DNA from 3 places in the Pseudarthrobacter sp. NPDC059871 genome. Region 3 is predicted to be linked to each of the others. Evidence: riboswitches for the same ligand, from Rfam matches in the RefSeq annotation. Region 3 holds a riboswitch; each other region holds the start of a gene.
The links. Region 3 has a riboswitch for cyclic di-AMP ahead of ACFV4R_RS13155 (C40 family peptidase). Riboswitches for the same ligand answer to the same signal wherever they lie in the genome.
Positions count from the first base shown of each region.

Region 1: another riboswitch for cyclic di-AMP. It lies ahead of ACFV4R_RS11670 (LysM peptidoglycan-binding domain-containing protein); the one in region 3 lies ahead of ACFV4R_RS13155 (C40 family peptidase).
Region 2: another riboswitch for cyclic di-AMP. It lies ahead of ACFV4R_RS07915 (hypothetical protein); the one in region 3 lies ahead of ACFV4R_RS13155 (C40 family peptidase).

Region 1 covers NZ_JBHWJV010000007.1:202,792-209,751, forward strand. The annotation lists gene ACFV4R_RS11640 (glucose 1-dehydrogenase) at 1-21, shown strand, start outside; gene ACFV4R_RS11645 (DUF1810 domain-containing protein) at 25-465, opposite strand; gene ACFV4R_RS11650 (DNA alkylation repair protein) at 468-998, opposite strand; gene ACFV4R_RS11655 (TraR/DksA family transcriptional regulator) at 995-1,351, opposite strand; gene ACFV4R_RS11660 (lytic transglycosylase domain-containing protein) at 1,372-2,706, opposite strand; gene ACFV4R_RS11665 (hypothetical protein) at 2,807-3,775, shown strand; cyclic di-AMP (ydaO/yuaA leader) riboswitch at 3,961-4,133, shown strand; gene ACFV4R_RS11670 (LysM peptidoglycan-binding domain-containing protein) at 4,137-4,982, shown strand; gene ACFV4R_RS11675 (YdiU family protein) at 5,076-6,551, opposite strand; gene ACFV4R_RS11680 (ribonuclease Z) at 6,562-6,960, opposite strand, start outside.
Region 2 covers NZ_JBHWJV010000004.1:227,358-234,317, forward strand. The annotation lists gene ACFV4R_RS07895 (nucleoside deaminase) at 1-434, opposite strand, end outside; gene ACFV4R_RS07900 (phosphatase PAP2 family protein) at 493-1,317, shown strand; gene upp (uracil phosphoribosyltransferase) at 1,482-2,117, shown strand; gene ACFV4R_RS07910 (glyoxalase superfamily protein) at 2,176-2,544, shown strand; gene ACFV4R_RS07915 (hypothetical protein) at 2,749-3,474, opposite strand; cyclic di-AMP (ydaO/yuaA leader) riboswitch at 3,478-3,634, opposite strand; gene ACFV4R_RS07920 (sensor histidine kinase) at 3,768-5,261, opposite strand; gene ACFV4R_RS07925 (response regulator transcription factor) at 5,268-6,008, opposite strand.
Region 3 covers NZ_JBHWJV010000009.1:62,142-69,101, reverse strand. The annotation lists gene fdhD (formate dehydrogenase accessory sulfurtransferase FdhD) at 1-671, opposite strand, end outside; gene ACFV4R_RS13180 (molybdopterin molybdotransferase MoeA) at 739-2,241, opposite strand; gene ACFV4R_RS13175 (DUF6457 domain-containing protein) at 2,238-2,534, opposite strand; gene ACFV4R_RS13170 (molybdenum cofactor guanylyltransferase) at 2,547-3,212, opposite strand; gene ACFV4R_RS13165 (HNH endonuclease) at 3,379-3,879, opposite strand; gene ACFV4R_RS13160 (NlpC/P60 family protein) at 4,126-4,905, opposite strand; gene ACFV4R_RS13155 (C40 family peptidase) at 5,063-5,749, opposite strand; cyclic di-AMP (ydaO/yuaA leader) riboswitch at 5,820-6,017, opposite strand; gene ACFV4R_RS13150 (M23 family metallopeptidase) at 6,130-6,960, opposite strand.

The DNA of each region.
Region 1 (6,960 bases), on a different contig from region 3:
GGCGGCAGCCCCACACCGTAGCGGCTATTCCGCGTCCTGGTCGGCGAGCAGCGAGTCGGTGGACCCGTCCGGCTGGCCGTCGAAGAACTGGGCGAGGACCGTCTTGAACACCGTCTCGCCGGGCGCGGCGCGGAGGAACAGGGTCATGGACGACCGCAACTTGCGGGCGTCGATGCCACCCAGGATGTCCTCTGCGGAGCGCCCGGCGTGGTGGGTCAGGGCCTGCGCAGACTCAAGCAGCCGCGGGCCCAGCACGTCATGTTCCAGGTAGGCCCGTGCTTCCGCCAGGGAGGCAATGGCGTATTTGCGGGACGTTGCGCTCTGCCCCAGGCCTGCGATCTGGGGAAAAATGAACCACATCCAGTGGCCCGTCTTGTTCCCGAGCTGGAGCTCCGCCACCGCCTGGTCATAGGTTCCGCCGTCCTGGGCAGCAACGAAACGCTCGAGATTAAAGGGCTCGTCCATCGTCATTCTCCTTTGTGGTGGGACAGTGTTGCTGCTGCCGCCCGCAGGTGGGCGTCCGGGTCGGCACCCCAGCGGGCCAGTACGGTTTCCGCGCGTTGCCGGTTGCGGTGCTCCAGCCTGCCCAGGAGCGGCCGCAGAACGTCGGTGACGAGCGGACCGGCAAGTTCAGGTGCATGCGCGGACCGGATGAATCCCTCGACGCGGGTCAGATCCGAGTGCCGCAGCAGGTCCACCCGCGACTGGAGCAGCACCACCGCGGCCTGGCGGCGTTCGAAGACCGGCCGGGCGCCCGGTTTCGGCTGGCCCCACAGTTCCGAGGCAAGCTGGACCACGGCGTCGTGGTCCAGGTCCTTGAACTTCCGGAGGGCGTCGCGGATGGTCCCGCGCACCGCGCCCACTGAGGAACCGTAAGAGCCGAGGACGCCGCCAAACCTGCTGCCGACGTCGTCCGCGCGGTACCACGCGCCCTCGTTCTGCAGCGTGCGGTCGATGAAACCTGCCGCCTCGGCGACGGCGTCCGGACCGGTGGTCACGAGCGCCCCGCGGCTGCGTGCTCGATGCAGTACGGCGTCCAGGGCCGGGCCTCAAGCCTGCCTTCGGCGATGGGCAGGCCGCAGACGGCGCAGCTGCCAAACGTTCCGGCGGCGATCCGGGCCAGGGCCGCTTCCACTTGGTCCAGGCTGGCTGAGCTCTGGTTCAGCAGCGCTGAGGCCTGGGACAGCTCGAAGGCGATGGTGGCACCCTCGGGATCGTGTTCGTCGTCCACGTTGGCTCCCTGGCGGGCGGAGTTGGCTGCGGCGATGTCCGCCCGCAACGCCGGCAGCAGGGCCAGTTTCAGCTGCCGCTCCTCTTCGAGCAGCAGCCGGAAGCGTTCGTAGTCAGCCATGGGAAAAGCCTAGTCCTGCGTCAGTACCAGTTGTTCGCCATCGAGTGGCTCCAGGCTCCGCAGGGCGAACCGTACCTGTCGCGGATGTATCCCAGCCCCCAGTCGACCTGGGTCCGGTAGCTTGTCAGCCAGTCACTGCCGGCGCTCGCGTACTTCCCCGGCGGCAAGGCCTGGGGGATCCCGTAGGCACCCGAGTAGGGGTTGGTGGCCGTGGTCTGCCAGTTGGACTCCTTGGTCCACAGCTGCGCCAGGCACAGGAACTGGTCCTGGCCCCAGCCGTAGGCGCCCAGGCGTCCGGCAGCATAGCTCTTCGCTCCGGCAGGATCGTTGACGGCACCACCGGGAACCGACGGTACGACGACGGGCGGCGGCACCGGCTGGGCCGGCGGTGCGGGCGGCGGGGCCGGGTTCACCGGGGCGGGCTTCACAGGATCCGGGTTCGCCGGAGCGGGACCGGCAGCTCCTGGCGGCGCACCGGGCGCGGGCGGTGGTACCTCCACGCGGGCGTCCGCTGCGGCTTTCGCTGCCCGATCCGAGTCCCGTTGGGCCTGTTCCCGGGCGGCGGCACGCTTCGCCGCCTGCGATGCTTCATAGGCGGCGAGGGCGGCCTGGCCCTGCCGGAACTCCCCCTCAACGGCCGCGGTTGTTCCCTTGAGTGAGGCCAGCTGTGCCGTGAGTTCCCCGCCGTGCTGCTTCTCTTCACTGATGTGGCGGGCTACCGCGTCCTGCGCCGACCTGGCCCCGGCAAGCCTGGCTCCGGCCTCCCTGGCCAGGTTTTCCCGCTCGGACCGTGCGGCTTTCTCCTGCTCACCCAGGGACCATGCCACCTTCGCGGCGGACGCCGCCCGGTCCACCAGGCCGGCTGTCTTCGCGCCCACCAGCTCCACCATGTTGAGTCCGTGGACGCTGCCGGCCTCAAGGGCGTCCAGGGCCATGAAGAATCCAGCCGTGGTTGCACCCGTCTTGTAGGACTGCACGGCAAGGGCGCCGATCTCCCTGCGGTGCGCCTGGAGTTCCCCGCTGGCAGTTGCCGACTGCGCCGCCAGGGCTTCGACCCTGCTGTTGGCTGCAGCGAGTGCCGCCTCGGTAGCGGCGTAGTCCGCCGCAGCGGTCACGGCCACGCCGCCAAGTGTTTCTGCATCCGCCTGCAAACCGGCGAGGAGGCTGCCGATCCGGGTGATCTCGGCCGCTGTGCCCGCTTCAGACTCCCTGGCCTCCCGGACGTCCTCCCAGGAGGGGTACCCCTCCGGCGGGAGGTCGGCGGCCGACGCCGGAACCAGGGCCGCGCCCAGCAGGGCACACGCCAGAAGTCCTCCGAGCACCGGGGACTTCAGTTTGGTAACAAACAGGGACATAGTCCCGTAGCCTACGGCCTCAACCACAGGTTGAACCTTTACTGCTGTGGATTGTTATCCAGCAGAGACGGAAGCCGCGCCACAGCCCTAGACTGTGCCCATGGCCGGCGCCAGCACACCAAGCACCACAGCAATCCGCCGCGGCCCTGCCTCCGCACGGACAGCAGGACGGGCACCCGCCCGCCTGCGGTTGCCGTTCCTGACCGCAGCAGTACTGGCGGTATCGGCCTGCACCCCGCAGCAGCCCACCCCGGCAGCGTCCCCCGCTGCCGCCGCCCCCGGACCGGTCACCATCGAGGTAAACCAGTCCCGCGACCAGTACGGGCAGCACGCCATCCTGCTCCAGCTCACCAACACCACTGACGGTCCCCTGACGGTGGACCTGGCGCGGGTCAGTTCCGCGCTGTTCGACGGGGACATCGAGTGGACGCCACAAGCGGGCGGCCTGGAGCTTCCGCCGCACCAGCCCAAGAGCGTGCCCGCACAGCTTCCACCCCCGGCCTGCGCCGCCCCGGCATCGGCATCCTCGCAGGCCAGCGCCAGGGTTTCCGTTTCTGCGGCGGGACAGCAACCGGCCACGCTGACCCTCCAGGCTCCGGATCCCTTCGGCGTGCTGCCGCGCAACAATACCGAGCTCTGCCTGGCCGCCGACGCCGCGAAGGTGGCCGGGCTAAGCCTGGACCCGCAACTCGAGGTAGCGGCGGACGGCCGCACCGCCGTCGTCCGCCTTCGCGTCAGCCCACGTCAGACGGTTCCCGGAGAGACTCCGTCCCTCACGCTGCACAGCGTGGGCGGCACTCCCCTGCTGGCGGAGGCCGGGCCCGGGCCTGGGGCTGAGCCGTGGCCTCGGAACGTGACGGTCCGGTCGGGGGAACCCGGCACGGTCCTGGCCCTGCGGGTGCGTCCCGCCCGGTGCGATCCGCACGCTGTGGCGGAAGACAAAGTGGGTACCCTGCTGCCCCTCACCGTTGCCGTCGGGAGCCGGGAAGGTGTCCTGAAAGTGGCTGCGGACGGTCCGTTGCGTGCGCAACTTTATGACTTTGTTACGGAGGCCTGCCAGACCGGCTAGGCACCGGGCATCATCCGAGGTCACGGCGGCGTGCCGGGCTGCCCTCCGGACGGTGGCCCCATCCGAGAGGACCGCCTCGTATGTTATCCAAATGTGACAATCGGGTGAACGTCGGGTTATGGTCGTACACGTGTCCCTCCCAAGCGGGACATTCCCCTCAGCTTGCCGAGCCCTGCCGCTGAACCGGGATTCAATCGCTTTCCAGCTGGCAGGGACGGGGGAACCAAGTTTCCGCGGCTTCATTGAAGCCTTGGGGTTAAGTCGATATCGCCTTCCGTCCCTGACGAAGTGCGCTACCGGCCGGGCATCTCCAGCCCGAACCCGACAGCTCACCCCGCAGGCATGGGAGAGGCGATCAACCGTGTCCAAAAATTTCACCACCGCCCGTCACCGTGCTACTCCGGCCGGCTCCATCGCACTGCAGGGCCTGGCCGTGACGGCCAAGGCCCAGGCCCGGACCTTCGGACGCCCGGCACTGGCGGTAGCCGCAGCATCCGGCATTGCGTTCGGCGTCGGAGCTCCGGCACATGCAGGCGTGACCGGCCCGGACAGCACCGAAACCACTAACGTCCAGGCATACTCGGCTCCTGCCGCGCCCGTAGCCGCTGCACCCGCCGCCGCTGCCGGCAACGTCCACACGGTTGTTTCCGGCGACACCCTGGGCGCCATTGCGTCCGCCAACGGGGTTGGCCTGAACGATGTCCTGGCAGCCAACGGCCTCGACGTTTCCTCGATCATCTACCCGGGCGACCAGATTGCCATCCCCGGCGCCGGATACGCAGCCCCGGCCGCTCCGGCTGTCGCTCCGGCAGCAGCACCGGTGCAGACCGCAAGCGCGGCTCCCGCCAACACCGGCATGAACCTCGGCTACGCCTCCGCAACGCCTGCGGCTACCGGCTCGGGCACCGGCGCCGCCATCCTCGCCAACGCTTACGGCCAGGTTGGCGTCACCCAGGATTGCACCGCCATGGTGGAGAAGGCCCTGCGAGCCGTCGGCAAGTCAGTAGGCGACCTGGCTCCCGGCCAGTTCTTCCAGTACGGCACCGTGGTGGGCGCTCCCGCCCCGGGTGACCTGGTCATCTCTGCCGGCCACGTCGGCGTGTACGCCGGTGACGGCCAGATGGTCAGCGGCGGCGTCAACGGCAGCCAGACCCAGGTGCACTCCGTCAGCTGGGTTGGTGCAGCCTCCTACGTACGGGTCGCCTAGCCCTGCTGAGCAGGTAGCGTCCAGCTCATAGAGCTGCAAAAAGGGCGGTAGCCGGGATATCCCGGTTACCGCCCTTTTGCTTGGTTGCCAGGTTCAGGTGCCGCAGAAGGTCATGTACGTCCCGAAGTCCTCCGGGGCGCCCTCGGCGTACCGCTCCAGGCCGGGGCGTTCGCTGTACGGCGCAGTCACCGCTTCCAGCAGGCCGTGCAGTGGATCCAGGTCCCCGCCGGTAGCCGCTGCCAGCGCCTCTTCGACCAGGTGGTTCCGCGGAATGTACGCGGGATTGGTGCTGTCCATCAGCCCGGCATCCGGCCCCAGCTTCTGCCAGCGTTCGGCCCAGGCATCGTACACAGCCAGGTCCATGACCATCCCACGGACAGGACGGCTGTCACCCCGGGCAGCCTTGGCCAGGTTCCTGAAGAAGAGCGTGTAGTCCACCGGGTCGTCCTTGAGGATGCCGGTGACGCCGTCCACCAGGTCAGAGACCTCCTGGGCTGCCGCCGTTTCCGGTTTCCCCGCAACAAGGCCCAGCTTGGTGGCCATGCCGCCAAACCACTCCGCACTGTAGTGCCGCCGGAACCCGCCCAGCGCCTCCACGGCCACCGGAACCGCCGCCTCCTGGTCTTCGTCGATGAGCGGCAGCATGGCTTCGGCGAGGCGGGCCAGGTTCCATTCGGCCATGACCGGCTGGTTGGCGTACGCATACCGGCCACCGACGTCGATGGAGCTGTACACGGCGGCCGGGTTGAATCCGTCGATGAAGGCACAGGGGCCGTAATCTATCGTTTCACCGGAGATGGTCATGTTGTCTGTATTCATCACACCGTGGACGAACCCCACCAGCATCCACTGCGCCACGAGCGAGGCCTGCGCCGCCACCACGGCCCGGTACAGGGCGAGGTAGGGGTTCTCCTCCGCGGCGGCATCCGGATAGTGGCGGCTGATGGCATGGTCCGCCAGCCGGCGCAGGAGTTCCGTGTTTTCCGTGGCCCGCGCATACTGGAAACTGCCCACCCGCAGGTGGCTGCCGGCCACCCGGGCAAGCACGGCGCCGGGCAGCATGTCATCCCGGCGCACCTGCCGTCCTGTCGCCACGACGGCGAGGGAACGGGTGGTGGGGATGCCGAGGGCGTGCATGGCCTCGCTGACCACGTATTCGCGGAGCATGGGCCCGACGACGGCACGGCCGTCCCCGGCGCGGGCGAACGGCGTGCGGCCGGAGCCTTTCAGGTGCAGGTCCTTCAGCCGTCCGCGGGCATCCTCCAGCTCACCCAGCAGCAGCGCGCGGCCGTCACCGAGGAGGGGCGAGTAGCCACCGAACTGGTGCCCGGCGTAGGCCTGGGCCACGGGCGTGGCACCCTCCGGGACGTGGTTGCCCAGCAGGAACCGCACCCCCTCCTCCGAACCCAGATAAGCGGGGTCGAGCCCCAGTTCCGCGGCGAGCGGTTCGTTGAGTACCAGGAGTCTGGGGTCCGGGGCTTCCTCCGCCTCCCAGGGCACCGCCAGCTCGTTGAGTTCGCGGGCGAAGCGGCCGCCCAGGGCGACAATCGATTCTGCAGCAGCGGTCATGGTTTAAACCCTATCCCCGCGGCGGCCGTTGCAGGCCCTCGCGGCGGTTCGGAAGGCGGATGCGCTGGAGGTCATCGGCGGCGATCACGGTGGCGCCCCCGGCGCGGGCGGACGCCTGCCGGGCCAGGAGGGTGACGTCGTTGCCGTACCGGGACGAGAAGTGCGTGAGCACCAGCGTCCGTGCGCTCCCGTGCCGCGCCAAATCGCCTGCTTGCCCGGCGGTGAGGTGGCGGTATTCCTCCGCCAGACCGCCGTCGTGGTCGCTGAACGTGGACTCGGCGACCAGGAGGTCGGCGCCGTCGGCAAGGTCTTCGGCACCGTCGCAGGGGGCGGTGTCCATGACGAACGCGAAGCGCTGCCCGGGGCGCGGAACGCTGACATCGGCGAGTCCGACGCCGTCAAGGGTACC
Region 2 (6,960 bases), on a different contig from region 3:
TAGACCTCCACCCAGTGGTTGAGCCGCCGCTCACGGAGGATGTCGAACACGGACCCCGCTGCGCCAGCCTTTTCGTCCCAGGCGCCGAACACCACCCGGGGAATCCGGGCAAGAACAATGGCCCCGGCGCACATGGCGCATGGTTCCAACGTGACCACCAGCGTGCAGTCGGACAGCCGCCACCCGTCGTCCGGGCCGCCGCCGAGCCGTGCCAGTTCCCGCAGCCGCTCTGCAGCCTGGCGGATGGCCACCACCTCGGCATGGGCGGTGGGGTCTCCGAGCTCCTCCCGCTGGTTCCGCCCCGAACCCAGCACCTCGCCGTCGGGCCCCAGCACCACGGCGCCAATGGGAACATCGCCGGTAGCGAGCGCCGCGCGGGCTTCCGCCAGGGCGAGGCCCATCCACTCGTCGTAACTGTTCGATGCGGAGACCATGGCTCAATGATAGTTTCGAGGGATAGTAAGCCTGCGTACTGAATGCCGGGGAGGCGCCGTGAGTACCGTTCGGGACCGCGTGGACCGTTGGATCAAACCGTATGCCGCCTTGTGGCTGACCATGGCCGTGGGCGGAACCCTGATCGTCGCCATGGCGCTGCTGGGCGCCGAAGTGTATTCGGACGTGGTGGATGACGAAGGCCTGGCGAGCCTTGATATCCCCGCCCTGGACTACGCACAGTCACTGCGGAATCCCGGACTTGATGCGTTCGTCACGGGTTTCACCAACATTGGCGGCGGCATCGGCATGCCCATCCTCGCCACGCTCCTCACCGCGTGGCTGACCTTCCTCAGCAGGTCGTGGCGCCCGCTCCTCCTCGTTGGCGGCGCAGCTGCGGTTTCCACAGCGGCCACCACCCTGGGTAAGCGGCTGGTGGGCCGGACCCGGCCGGACCACTCCGAAGCTGTTCCGCCGTACGAAGACTCGCCGTCGTTTCCCAGCGGGCACACCCTCAACACCACGGTGGTGATCGGCGTGCTGGTGTACATCATCTGCCTGCAGTTCCAGGTCCTCAGCGTCCGCATCACGGCCATCACCGCGGGTACCGTCTTCATTGTTTCCATGGGCCTGAGCCGGGTTTTCCTGGGCCACCACTGGTTGACCGACGTCATTGCCGGCTGGACGCTGGGCCTGGCCTGGGTCGGGTTCGTCATCCTGGCCCACCGGATGTTCCATCTGATCCGGCGGAAGCAACATGCCGGGCCGGCGCCCACGTTTGAGCGTCCCGTGGTGCGCGATGTCGTAGCGGACGCCATGCACCACGACGGCGGAACGCATGGCCGCGGAACGGACCACGACGGCGGGACGCACCCCCGAGGGTAGGTTCACGACGCCGGCACGCACCCCCGAGGGTAGGTTCACGACGCCGGGGCGCACCCCCGAGGGTAGGTTCACGACGCCGGGACGCACCCCGGCAGGCGGGTCACGCGCCAAGAGCCCAAGCCAGGAACTCCGGCATGGACAGCGCCGGATGATAGTTTTGAGCAATGCGCACTCTCGTTGTGGACCACCCGCTGGTCGCCCATAAGCTCACTGTCCTCCGGGATAAGAACACCCCTTCGCCCGTGTTCCGGCAGCTGACCGAAGAGCTGGTGACACTGCTGGCGTACGAGGCCACGCGCGAGGTCCGCACCGAACCCGTCACTATCGAGACGCCGGTCAGCACCACTGTGGGCACGGCCTTCACCAAGCCCACGCCGTTGGTGGTCCCCATCCTGCGCGCCGGCCTCGGCATGCTGGAGGGTATGACCAAGCTGGTCCCCACCGCAGAAGTGGGTTTCCTGGGCATGGCCCGCGACGAGGAAACCCTGGATATCATCACCTATGCCGAGCGGCTGCCCGAGGACCTTACCGGCCGGCAGGTCTTCGTCCTGGACCCCATGCTTGCCACGGGCGGAACGCTGCGCGAGGCCATCAAGTTCCTGTTCAAGCGCGGGGCCTCGGACGTCACGTGCATCTGCCTGCTTGCGGCCCCGGAGGGCCTGGCCAAGCTGGAGGAGGAGCTGGGCGAGGCAAACGTGCACATCGTCCTCGCCTCGATTGACGAGAAGCTGAACGAAAAGTCCTACATCGTTCCGGGCCTTGGGGATGCGGGAGACCGCCTGTACGGCATCGCCGGCTAACCGCATCGACCGGGCGGAGGGCCTTCCGCAATATGGGGTCCGGCCGTAGCCTGTGGCAATGGACTGGAAACTTGAACTCGTGTTTGTCCCCGTGTCCGATGTGGACCGCGCCAAGGATTTCTACGTTAACAAGGTTGGTTTCAACGCCGACTTCGACGAACGCCCGTCGGAGTCCATCCGCTTCGTGCAGCTGACCCCGCCCGGCTCGGCATGTTCCATCTGCATCGGTGAAGGCCTCACGGACGCTCCTCCGGGTACAGGCTCCAACCTCCAGCTGGTGGTCAGTGACATCCAGGCCGCCCACGACCACCTGAAGAACAACGGCGTGGACGTCAGCGATGTGGACGTCCAGGACTGGGGTCATTTCGTGTACTTCGCAGACCCCGACGGCAACCGCTGGGCCGTCCAGTACATCCCGGGACGGTAACGGCACGTTCTGGCCCCCCGGACCACGACGCCTTCGCGGTATTTCGCCGCCACGGCGAAGCAGGTGCCAATCCGCTCGGCGGCCGGAGGGTCAACTCCAAAAACTGCTACCTCGCACGCATGGCTGCGGAGACGACGACGGCCGCCGCTGAACCGGGAAGGTTCGGCGGCGGCCGGTCGGAAGGGCCTCAGCCAGTGCGGGTTCTTAGTACCAGTTGTTACCCAAGTGGAAGTTCAGGGCGCCACACGGGGACTGGTAGCGCTCCTTGATGTAGTTCAGGCCCCAGTTGATCTGGGTGCGGTAGTTGGTCAGGTAATCGGGACCGGCGCTCGCCATCTTCTCGGCGGGCAGAGACTGCACGATCCCGTAGGCGCCGCTGCTGGCGTTGGTAGCGGTGGTGGTCCAGTCGGACTCCTTGGTCCACAGGGTGACCAGGCACTGCATCTGGTCCTGCGCCCACCCGTAGCTGGCCAGCTGGCCGGATGCGTAAGCCTGTGCGCCGGCAGGGTCGTTGACGGCGACGACGGGGGCAGGCTCGGGAGCGGGGGCCGGAGCAGGCTCGGGTGCCGGTGCCGGTGCCGGTGCAGGCGCTACAGCCGGGGCAGGTTCTGCCGCGGGTGCGGGTGCCGGTGCTGCCTCCTGGGGCTGCACCTTGAGTTCGGCGGGCGCGGACGCGGCCGGGTTCGAGCGGATTTCACTCTTCTCGATGCTCATCTGGGAATCGGCGGCAGCCGGGGACTCGGCACCGGTGGCTGCCACGCGGGAAAATCCGTCCGTGGCCTGGCCTGCGGCGCCGACGCCTACCAGCATCGCTGCGGACACGGCGAGGACCGCCGCGCGCTTGCCGAAGGCAGACTTCTTGCGGGTTTCAGGCTGCGCGCTGTGGCTGGGAGCCGATTTTGGGCGTGGTTTTACCGTGAATTTAGACATGTTTGATTCGCCTCTCACACCTGCGGAGTTAGCTGTCGGGTTCGGATGAGGGCATCCGGCCGCACGGCAAATACACGTGCTGGCTTAACCCCAAGGGCAGTACTGCGTTGCCCGGGACGTGGGTCCCCCGCCTCTGCCTCAGTTCAAGCGAAATCCGGGAAGTGGCAGAGCTTGGCGTCATCCGGATATGCGGCCCGAACGGGAACCGCACCATATCGACGGTACAGGAGAGCGGCGCTTAAGTCACATTTAGGTAACAGACATCACGACGTCGGCGCGTCGCCTTGGCGAATTCAGGGCACGGTTGGCAGACGGAGCGCGAACTCCGTCATCCCCGGCCGTGATGTGACCGTTACCCGGCCTCCGTGCGCTTCCACGATGGACTGGACGATGGAAAGGCCCAGCCCGCTGGTGCCCTCGGCAACGGCCGCGCCGGCCTGGTCGCCGCTGCCCTTGCGGGCCGCGTCTGCGCGGGCGAAGCGTGAAAAGACGTGGTCCACGAAGTCCGCCGGGATGCCCCCGCCGTCGTCCGTGACCGTTACGACAGCGGCGCCGTCCGGTGCCGTACTGACGCCGGCAACCACGGTGGTTCCGGCAGGGGTGTGTTTGCGGGCGTTGGACAGCAGGTTCATGAGCACCTGCCGCAGCTGCGCGCCGTCCCCGTGGATCAGCACCGGCTCCGCAGGAAGATCCAGCCGCCAGGTGTGGCTGGGGGCCATGACCTTTTCGTCGCTGACGCTTTCCACCACCAGCTGCGTCAGATCCACCTCGGCCAGCTTGAGCGGCTGGCCCTCATCCAGCCGCGCCAGGAGCAGCAGGTCCTCCACCAGTGCCGTCATCCGCTCGGACTGGCTCTGTACCCGGGCCAGCGATTTCTGACCGTCGGGTGTGAAGTCCTCGGTCATCCGCATCAGCTCGGTGTAACCACGGATGGCGGTCAGAGGGGTGCGGAGCTCGTGCGAGGCATCCGCCACGAACTGGCGCACCTTGGTTTCGCTCTTCTGCCGGGCTTCCAAGGCGCTGGCCACGTTGTCCAGCATGAGGTTCAGTGCATGCCCCACACTGCCCACTTCGGTGCCCGGGTTGGAGTTCGACGCCGGCACCCTGACGGCGAGCGCCACCTCACCGGCGTCAAGGGGCAGCTCAGACACCCGGGTGGCAACCTCGGAAAGTTGTTCCAGGGGTTTCATGGTGCGGCGGATCAGTACCGTCCCCACCAGGCCGATCAACAGCAAACCGCCCAACGATACGAACACGAAGGTCCACACCAGGGACCTGAGGGTACTTTCCTTGGTAGCCAGGGGGAGTCCCGTGACCAGGACATCGCCGGAGTTTGTTTGGACCGCGATCAGCCGATAGTCACCGCTGGACATTGAACGGTCCACCGGCTGGGAGTTGGCGTCGAGTGCAAGGAGCGTCTCCTTGTCCTCCGTGGACAAGGGTTGGCGGGTGGTGTCCGAGGCGAGGAAACCGCCGGAACTCACCTGGCCGTTGCGGATGCTCGCGTTCACTGTGCCGATTCTCTGGCCCCTGGCGTCCAGGGGGTCCCGTCCATTGAAGCCGCCAAACGGCGGGCGGCCGGGGTTGTCGGCAAGGTTTGCGGCCTGGCTGAGCTGGTCATCGAGCTGCCGGGTCAGGAAGGCGTCCATCGATGCGTAGCTCACGATGCCAACGGCGCCGCAGATGGCGATGAGCAGGGCCATGGCCAGGGCGATCAGCCGGGTACGCAGGTGCCAGGTTGCCGGCCTGAGCCAACTCCGGGCGTAGGGAGCTTCTGAAGTGGCCATGGCGAGCTACTCTGCCGGCTTGATGACGTAGCCGGCCCCGCGGACGGTGTGGATCATAGGCGGATGGACGGCGTCGATCTTCTTGCGGAGGTAGGAGATGTAGAGCTCCACAATGTTGGCCTGGCCGCCGAAGTCGTAGTCCCACACCCGGTCAAGGATCTGCGCCTTGCTGATGACGCGCTTGGGGTTCTCCATGAGGTAGCGGAGCAGCTCGAACTGGGTGGCCGTCAGCTGCACATCATCACCGGCGCGGGTGACTTCCCGGGTGTCGACGTTGAGCACCAGGTCGCCCACCACCAATTCGGCAGTGTCCATGGCTGCGACGCCTGAGCGCTGGACCAGCCGGTGCAGGCGGAGGATGACTTCCTCCATGCTGAACGGTTTGGTGACATAGTCGTCACCGCCGGCGGCCAGGCCGACGATACGGTCCTGGACTGCGTCCTTGGCGGTCAGGAAGAGGGCTGGCACCTCCGGCGCGAAGGCGCGGATCCTGCCCAGCAGCTCCACGCCGTCGAACCCCGGAAGCATCACGTCCAGCACCAGGACGTCGGGGCGGAAGTCCTTGGCCAGCTTCACCGCCTCGGGCCCGTCCGCTGCCACTGCCACGGACCACCCCGCCATCCGCAGGCCCATGCTCATCAGCTCGGAAAGGCTCGGTTCGTCGTCCACCACCAAGGCGCGGATAGGGGAGCCGTCCGGGTGGGAGAGCTTGGGGAGGTTGTTGGTCATGGAGTGCGAGGTGGCCATGGGACAACTCTCCGATCCTTCGATATAGGCTGGCTTTGGGCTTCCTGTGCCCCAGCTGTGAATCCCAGCCTAGCCAGCTGGGCGTCGCAGCGGGTGTGGCAGCGTCGGCGCCAAGGTCCGAATGTCACGGTCAGCACTGCCGTCCCGGGATTGGGCCGCTCCCGTTCAGCGGCCAGCCCGCCGGATGGGGGAGTACGACGGCGGACGCGGACCGGTGGCAGGAACAGCCGGCAGGGTGGGGCGCACCGCAGCCGTACCCGGCAGAGGGGGCGCCCGGGGCTTTGGACGGCCGGGCATTGGGCAGCCGGGCTTTGGATAACCGGGGCAGCGGCAGCACGGGTGGCACCTTGGGCATCTCGGAAGTCAGATCCGGGTTAACCGTCCGCGTTACCGCCCTCAAATCCTCGGACAGCTACACGGCCCAGACCATACTGCTTGCGACGGCGCCCGGTACGGCAGCAGCCGGGTGCGGGGAGCACCAGCAACTGAACGGCCGGCGCAATGTGAGACGCCGCCGCGGTGGCTTCGTTCGGGTAGTCGGGAGCCGAAAAGACCGCTAGCAGGCGGCAACGAATTGGACAGTGGAGACCCTCCGGTGGATGGATTCTATGTCAAGCGATTGAAATTCGGAGTGATTCGATAGATTGCACATTTATCGAAGATAGTTCAATCAAATGACCTACCGAAGGCTCATTCTCGGATAACGAACGTTATTATTTGACCTTCCCAGAATCGTGATCTGTCGCACATTTTGCCGCTTTGTCTCACGATGCGGACGATTCTGCCCATTGTTACTTGCAAGTTGCCATTGTTACGCTGCACACTTCCAATGTGAACAAGAACTCAACAGCACCTGCAGCCGCAGAATATTGGCCCAGCACATCAGCTGCTGCCGACATGCGCTGTTGTCGAATGCACGCCTGACCTTCCACACCCTTCGAAGTTCTTAGGC
Region 3 (6,960 bases):
GACACCTGGAGGACGGTGCCGCGCAGTGGCAGGAGTCCTTCGCGCAGGGCCCAGCCCACCACCTTGTCCACCGCGTTGTGCCGTCCCACGTCCTCGCGGAGGCACAGCAGCTGCACACCGCCGTCGTCCCCAATCCGGAAAAGCCCGGCAGCGTGCACCCCGCCGGTATCGTCGAAGAGGCGCTGCGACTTCCGGAGCAGGGCGGGCAGGGATGCCAGCACGTGCGCGTCGATCTTGAGGGGGTCCGCCGCGGGGCTGTGGTGCGAGGACTTCCGGACGGCTTCAATGGAGTCGGTCCCGCAGATGCCGCAGGAGCTGGATGTGTAAACGTTCCGTCCCGTTTCCGGCAGGGGGACGTCAGGACGAAGCTGGGCCTCCACCACGTTGAAAGTCTGGACACCGTTCTCGTCCTCGCCGGCGCAGAAGCGCAGGGAAACCAGCTGGTCCGGAGTCCAGATCACGCCCTCGGACACCAGGAATCCGGCTACCAGGTCGAAGTCGTCGCCGGGGGTCCGCATGGTGACCGAATAGGAGAGGCTGCCCAGCCGGATTTCCAGCGGCTCCTCCACCGCCAGGACATCCTCGCGGTAGCGGACGGGAAACTCCAGCGCCTTCGGCGAGCCGTCCAGGACATACTTATGCACCTTGCGGCGCTGCGTCACGCGTCCCATGGACCGTCCTGCCTGTTCATGTCTCCATCATCGCACTGCAGGGTGCCTGCTCTGCCAAACCCCCGGCTCAGCCGAGAAGGGCGCTCCAGTCCACTGGCCCCGCGGGGCCGGCCTTCGCGGCCGGCCGGGACGTCCTGTTGCTGCGCGGTTTGGCTTTGGCGGGGTCGGCCGGGGCTGGAATGGGCGGGCCCCACGGCAGTGCGAAGGCCGGTACCTGCTCCCCCAGCTGCACGCCGTGCGGCGGAACCACCATGACGCCGTCGGCCGTGGCAAGCCCGCGCATCATGCCCGGGCCGGTGTGCTGGGCCGGAGACGCCATCCCGTACACCAGCCGGAACGGCATGAGGCGCGTGCGGCCCGGATCCGGGTCTATGAGGGTACCTGAGGCCACTTCCTGTACCTCCGGAAGTGTTCCGTGACCCAGGGCGGCCAACAGGGGCGCACCCACTGTAAAGAGCGCCATCATGGCGGCGAGCGGATTGCCGGGCAGGCCCAGGACGAACCGGCCGTCGGGGAGTTCGGCCAGCACCACCGGGTGCCCGGGCCGCATGGCCACGCCATCAACCACCAGGCGGCCGCCCAGTTCGGCAACGGCGCGGCGGAGATGATCTGTGCCGGAGCGGCCGGTCCCCCCGGTAGTGATGACGACGTCGGCCGGGAGCCCGGGTGCGCCGGGACCCTCCGGGACCACGTCCTCCAGGGCCGCGAGCCAATCCCCGTAGGAGTCGCCGATGCGCTGCTGGCCGCCCGGGATACCACCGAGCATGCCGACGACGGCCGGCAGCTGATGACCGAACGTGTCCCGGACCTTCCCCGGTGTTGGCAGGCCGTGCACCACTACTTCGGACCCGGTCAGCAGCAGGCGCACGAGGGGTTTGCCCTGTACCTGCAGCTCGTCATATCCGGCCAGTGCGGCGACTGCCAGGTGTGCCGGATTCAGGGTCACCCCCGCCGGAACAAGGATGTCCCCTTCCTGCGCTTCCTCGCCTGCTTTACGCACGTGCTGGCCGTTGCGCGGTTCACCCGGGCGGGCAGTGCCACCCGTGGCGAGGACGGGGAGCCCGTCCTCGTCCTCGGCGAGGACAGCACTTTCGCTGCGCAGGATCCCCTTGCCGCCGGGCGGGATGAGTCCGCCGGTAACGATGGGGCTGGCCTGGTGCGGCGCCAGGCGGGCTCCGGCTTCCACGGGGATCCACGGCCCGGACCCGTTGACTGCCCAGCCGTCCATGGCCGAGGAAGCGTAGTGCGGCATGTCCTGGAGCGCAACGATGTCCTGCTCCAACCTGCGGGCCTGGGCCTGTTCCAGCGGCACCGGTCCGGGCGGGATGGGTGTTGCGGCGTCAAAGGCGGCCTGGCGGGCTTCGGCCCAGGTGTGGGCCAGGTGATGGTGGCCCTGGCCCTCTTCCTGGCCGGTTCCGGCCTGACCTTCGTCGTTTTGTTCCTGCAGTTGTTCTGGCAGTTGTTCCTGAAGTTGTTCTTGCGGGTGTCCGTGGCTGTGTTCAAGGCTGTGGCCGAGGCTGTGTTTATTCCCTGCGGGGGATGCTGCTTGCTGCCCGGGTGCTTCTGTCATTCGCCGGGAGCCCCGGGGGCTTCAGCGTCATAGTCGGCAGCCAGCGTGCGGGCGACGGAGAGTGCCTTTTCCATGGCCGCGGCATCTGTCGAACCGCCGGAGTTCGAGGCCAGGCCCGCGGCGAATCCGGCGATGAAGGTGGTCAGCGGGGCGGCGGGACGGACCACGGAATGCGCCGCCACACCGGCAAGGGAAAGGATGGCATTGATGTCCACCTGGACATCCTCAAGCTCGTAGGCCTGGAGCAGCGACCTGCACCACTCCTCCAGTGTTTCGTCCTGGCTCTTCACCACGTGCCTCCAAAGTTAACTGCGGCCGCGCCCGGCCCCGTCCACGTCCTCCACATCCGGGCTGCCGGCGGCAATCCCCAGTGCGGCGGCATCGTCCCACGTGTCCACATCTGCCGTGTAAGCGGCCGGAACGGCGACAAGCTGCACGTCCAGACTAGCAAGGAGTGAGCGGACTGATCCGTTGACCAACCGGCCGTTCGCGGCCATTTCCCGGGCGGCGCTTTTTAGCATTTCTGTGCTATAAACTCCGGCCAGCGGCTGCATCTTCCCTCCACCATGTTCATCCTCGGTACAGGCCATATAGGACCCCGCCCCCTGCCCCGCGGACAGTTCACGCAGTAGGGCACGCACAGCCCCTGAGACCAAGGGCATATCACAGGCCAGGACGAGGGTGTGCGGAGCGCCGGCCCCCGCCCGGTCCAGGACATCCAGGCCGGTGGCAATGGCCGCTGCGGGGCCGGCGAACTCCGGCTCTTCGCGGCACGTGAGCACTCCGGGGGGCAAGGGGCCGGGATCCGGGCCGACAATCACGGTGTCCCGGGCTCTTTCGGCGGCGGCCAGGGCCCGGTCCAGGAGGGTGGTTCCGCGAAACAGCAGCCCCTGTTTCGGGACTCCTCCCAGCCGTGAGGACCGGCCTCCCGCCAGGATGAGGGCATCAAAGGCCGGCACGTCGTCTTGCATGGTTCAAGCGTAGCCAGTGCCGGGCGCCGACAGGACAGCCCCGGCATTCAATAGGTGAGGCGGCCAGCAACGCCCAGGCCCGGCGGCCGGCGCAGGCAACACCGCCAGGACCGCCAACCCGTCAGCGCAGGTCAATCAATGGGGCACAGCAGACAGTCAGCGCAGGTCAAGCGGCGCGCTCCGGCAGGAGGAACGGATCCCACGCCGGCGTGGGCTTTTCCAGTTCCTTGATCTGCCAGATGGTGCCGTGCGGAGGCGCCGGCTCAAACCGCAGCTTCCAGCCCATTTCAGCGGGCGTGTGGTCGCCTTTGACGTTGTTGCAGCGCAGGCAGGCAGCCACCAGGTTCTCCCAGGAGTCCGCCCCTCCGCGTGACTTGGGGTGCACATGGTCGATCGTGTGCGCTGCTTTTCCGCAGTACGCACACTTGTGCCCATCTCGCCTCAGGACGCCGCGCCGGCTGACGGCGGTGGCATGGTTGTATCTGGGCCGGATGTAGCGGTTGAGGAGAATCACGGAGGGGCGGCCCAGGATTTCCTGCGGACCCACCACGGGGTCATCGCCCTCGGCTACCACGCTTGCCTTGCCTGTGAGCACAAGCACCAGCGCCCGGCGGAAAGTAATAACCGCCAGCGGTTCATATCCAGCATTCAGAACGAGAGTGCGCATGCACGTACCTCTTCACGGCCGCACCCGTCAGGGGCACGAGGGCCGGCTGCCCTCGGCATGTCCGGGCTATGGATCGACACCACAAGAGTAAACAAAGAAATGCAGGATCAGCTAATCACGGCACACAGTATCGTCAGGGAAGGACGTCCGGAGCGCACCGCCCGTGAACGGCAAAGGACCCCTGCCGCGTGGGCAGGGGTCCTTTCACTCCGGGGGCGGCCGTACCGGCCGGCCCTTTCAGGAAGATCAGTTGACGCGGATGAAGACCGGCCCGGAACCGACGTTGGCGCTGAAGACCACGGTCTGGTTGCCGTTGTAGCCGCCGTGCACAGCCTGGCCGTTGCCGGCGTAAACAGCGATGTGGGCCATGCCGGCGCCGCCGTCGGCGTAGTAGATCAGGTCGCCGGGCTGGGCCTCGGCAGCGCTCACGGTGCGGCCCAGGGAGAGGTAGCCGGCGGGCCAGTCGTGGAAGTTGATGCCCACGGCAGCCAGCGAGTTGGTGACCAGCATGGTGCAGTCCTGGTTGACGCCGAGCTGGGCGTACGCTGCGGACAGGATTGCTGCGCCCTTGCCGCTGGAGGATGCCTGGGGAGCAGATGCGGGCTGCGCCGTGACGGTAGCGGTGACCTTCGGCGCTGCAGCGGTCTGGGTTGCGGCGGCCTGGGCGGCCGGAGCCGGAGCGGCTTCCTGGACCTCAACCTCGGGCTCTGCCTCAACCACCGGAGCCGGGCTGGTGCTGACGGCCGGCTTCTCGAAGGAGATGTTGATGGTGGACGCCGCGGAGATCGGGGCTTCCACAGCTGTTCCAACTTCAAAAGCTGATGCAGGAGCGGAGTCGCGCTGGACGTTGGTGTCAGCTGCGTTTGCGGCGATGCCGCTGGTCAGGACCAGGCCCGAGGCTGCGGCGATAACCGCTGCCTGGCGCCCAACGCCGCCGGCGTTGCCGCCAACAGCCTTGGCGATAATGGCGATTGAGTTGGTCTTGGTGACTTCGGCGCGATGCCGTGCGGTAGCACGAGTCGTCATCAGTTCTCTCTTTCGTTGTCCCCGGGCCTGTAGGCAACACGGGGGTTTTGGACGCGCCGGCATCTTGGGGGTACGTCGGCGCGTCCCGAACGGGGATGTGTGAATTAGCGAAAAGCGGGGGCAAAGAAAAAGTTTCTGGGGCCTGGGGCCCCAGAAACTAGTTCATGGTGTAGAACGAGGAGGTTCCGGTGGCGGCAACCGCGTGAAGGAGGGTGCCCTGGGACGGGTTGAGCGCGCTGATCATCATGCCGTTGCCGACATAGATGCCAACGTGTGCGCCGCCGTTCTGCATGACGAGGTCGCCAGGCTGCGGGGTGGAGGTGGGCTTCATGGCGTTCCAGGCATTGACGCGCGGGATGCTGATGCCGGCCTGGGCGTAGACCCACTGGGTGAATCCGGAGCAGTCCCAGCCGTTGGGGCTGGTGCCGCCCCACACGTACGGGTGGCCAATGCCGGTGTACGCGATAGCCGCGATGCCCGAGGTGGCGGCGGAGGAAACGGTCTCCGCGAGCTTCTCGGAGGCAGCTTCGGTCGAGTCAGCGGCTGCGGTGACGGCGTTGCCGGCATCCCGTGCTGCTGAAGCTGTGGACTGGGTGCGTACCGGCTCGGGCTTCGGAGCGGCGGTGGTCTTGATGACCGGGCGCTCGAAGGAAACGGTGGCAGTAGGTGCCGCGGTGACGGCGAGGGCCGTCTGGGCCGAACCCGACTCGGTGGATGCCGAGACACCCGCGGTGGTGTCCGCGACGGCCGGCAGGCCCATACCCAGAACGAGGCCGGAAGCAGCTGCAACTACTGCAGCCTGGCGACCCACTGTCCCGGCATTGGCACTAACAGCCTTGGACACGGCGCCCAAAGGGTTGGTACGAACCGTTTGCGCACGGTGGCGCGCAGCATTATGGCGTGAAGACACGAAGGTAGCCTCTCCCAATGCCTGCGAGGTGAGCTGTCGGATTCGGATGGGAGTCACCCGGCCACACGGCTTCCAAGGAAGCTTTCGTGACTTAACCCCAAGGCCTTCGAAACAAGAAGGCCAAAATTGGTTCCCCCGCCCCTGCCAGACGATGAAATGCGAACGGACCTTGAGCGGTGGCAGAGTTAGGCAATCCACTCAAGAGCGTCAACTTCGGAAAAGTTGACGCGAGTTAGACGGTACAGCAGTTTTGTTTGAATGTCACATTCAGGTCACGGCGGGTCACGGCCATTCGAGAGTCCACCATCATTTGGCTAGAGCCAGCCGGTGGGGTCGACGACCTCGCCGTTGACCTGGACTTCAAAGTGGAGGTGGCAGCCGGTGGAGGCGCCAGTGGTCCCGCTGAGGGCTATGACGTCACCACGGGAGACGGTTTGGCCCTCGGTGACGTTGAACGACGACAGGTGGTTGTAGGTGGTCTCCAGGCCGTTGCCGTGGTCCACCACCACCCTGTTGCCGCCGCCGTACTGGTGCCAGCCCACAAAGGTCACGGTTCCGGTGGCGGCAGCCATCACGGAGGTTCCGCACTGGGCAACATAGTCCTGCCCGCGGTGGAAGTCGCCAGTGCCGCCGGTGATGGGGCTGACGCGGTAGCCGAACGGCGATGCCGTGGCCATGGTGGCCAGCGGGGCCCCCAGGGTACCGGCGGATGCAGCCCGGGAGACCGATCCTGCGGACTGGGCGCTGAGCAGCTGCTTGAGCTTGCCGTCAGGGTCCGCCTGGGTCACGACGGCGGAGCGGCTGAAGTCGATCTGGGCGCCAGCTTCTGCGGAAATCGCGGGCTGCGGCGTCACCGACGAGGCGGCAACGGCACCGGTTCCGCTGGCGTCAGTCGCCATAACAGGACTGGTGACGGGGACGGTCACGGTGAGCACCAGGCCGGTGGCGGCAAGCGCGATGCCGGCCTTTTGGCCGATGCCGCTGGCCGAGGCGAATTCCGTTATCTGGCGGAATGGACCCCGACGGCGGCGCGCATCACGGTGAAGATCGCGGGGGCGCGAGGTCTCGGCAGCCTGGACGGCTTCGACAGCACGCGGCGTAGCAGCGGGGCCCGCCGCGCGCCGGCGGCCCCGGGGGGTCTGCAT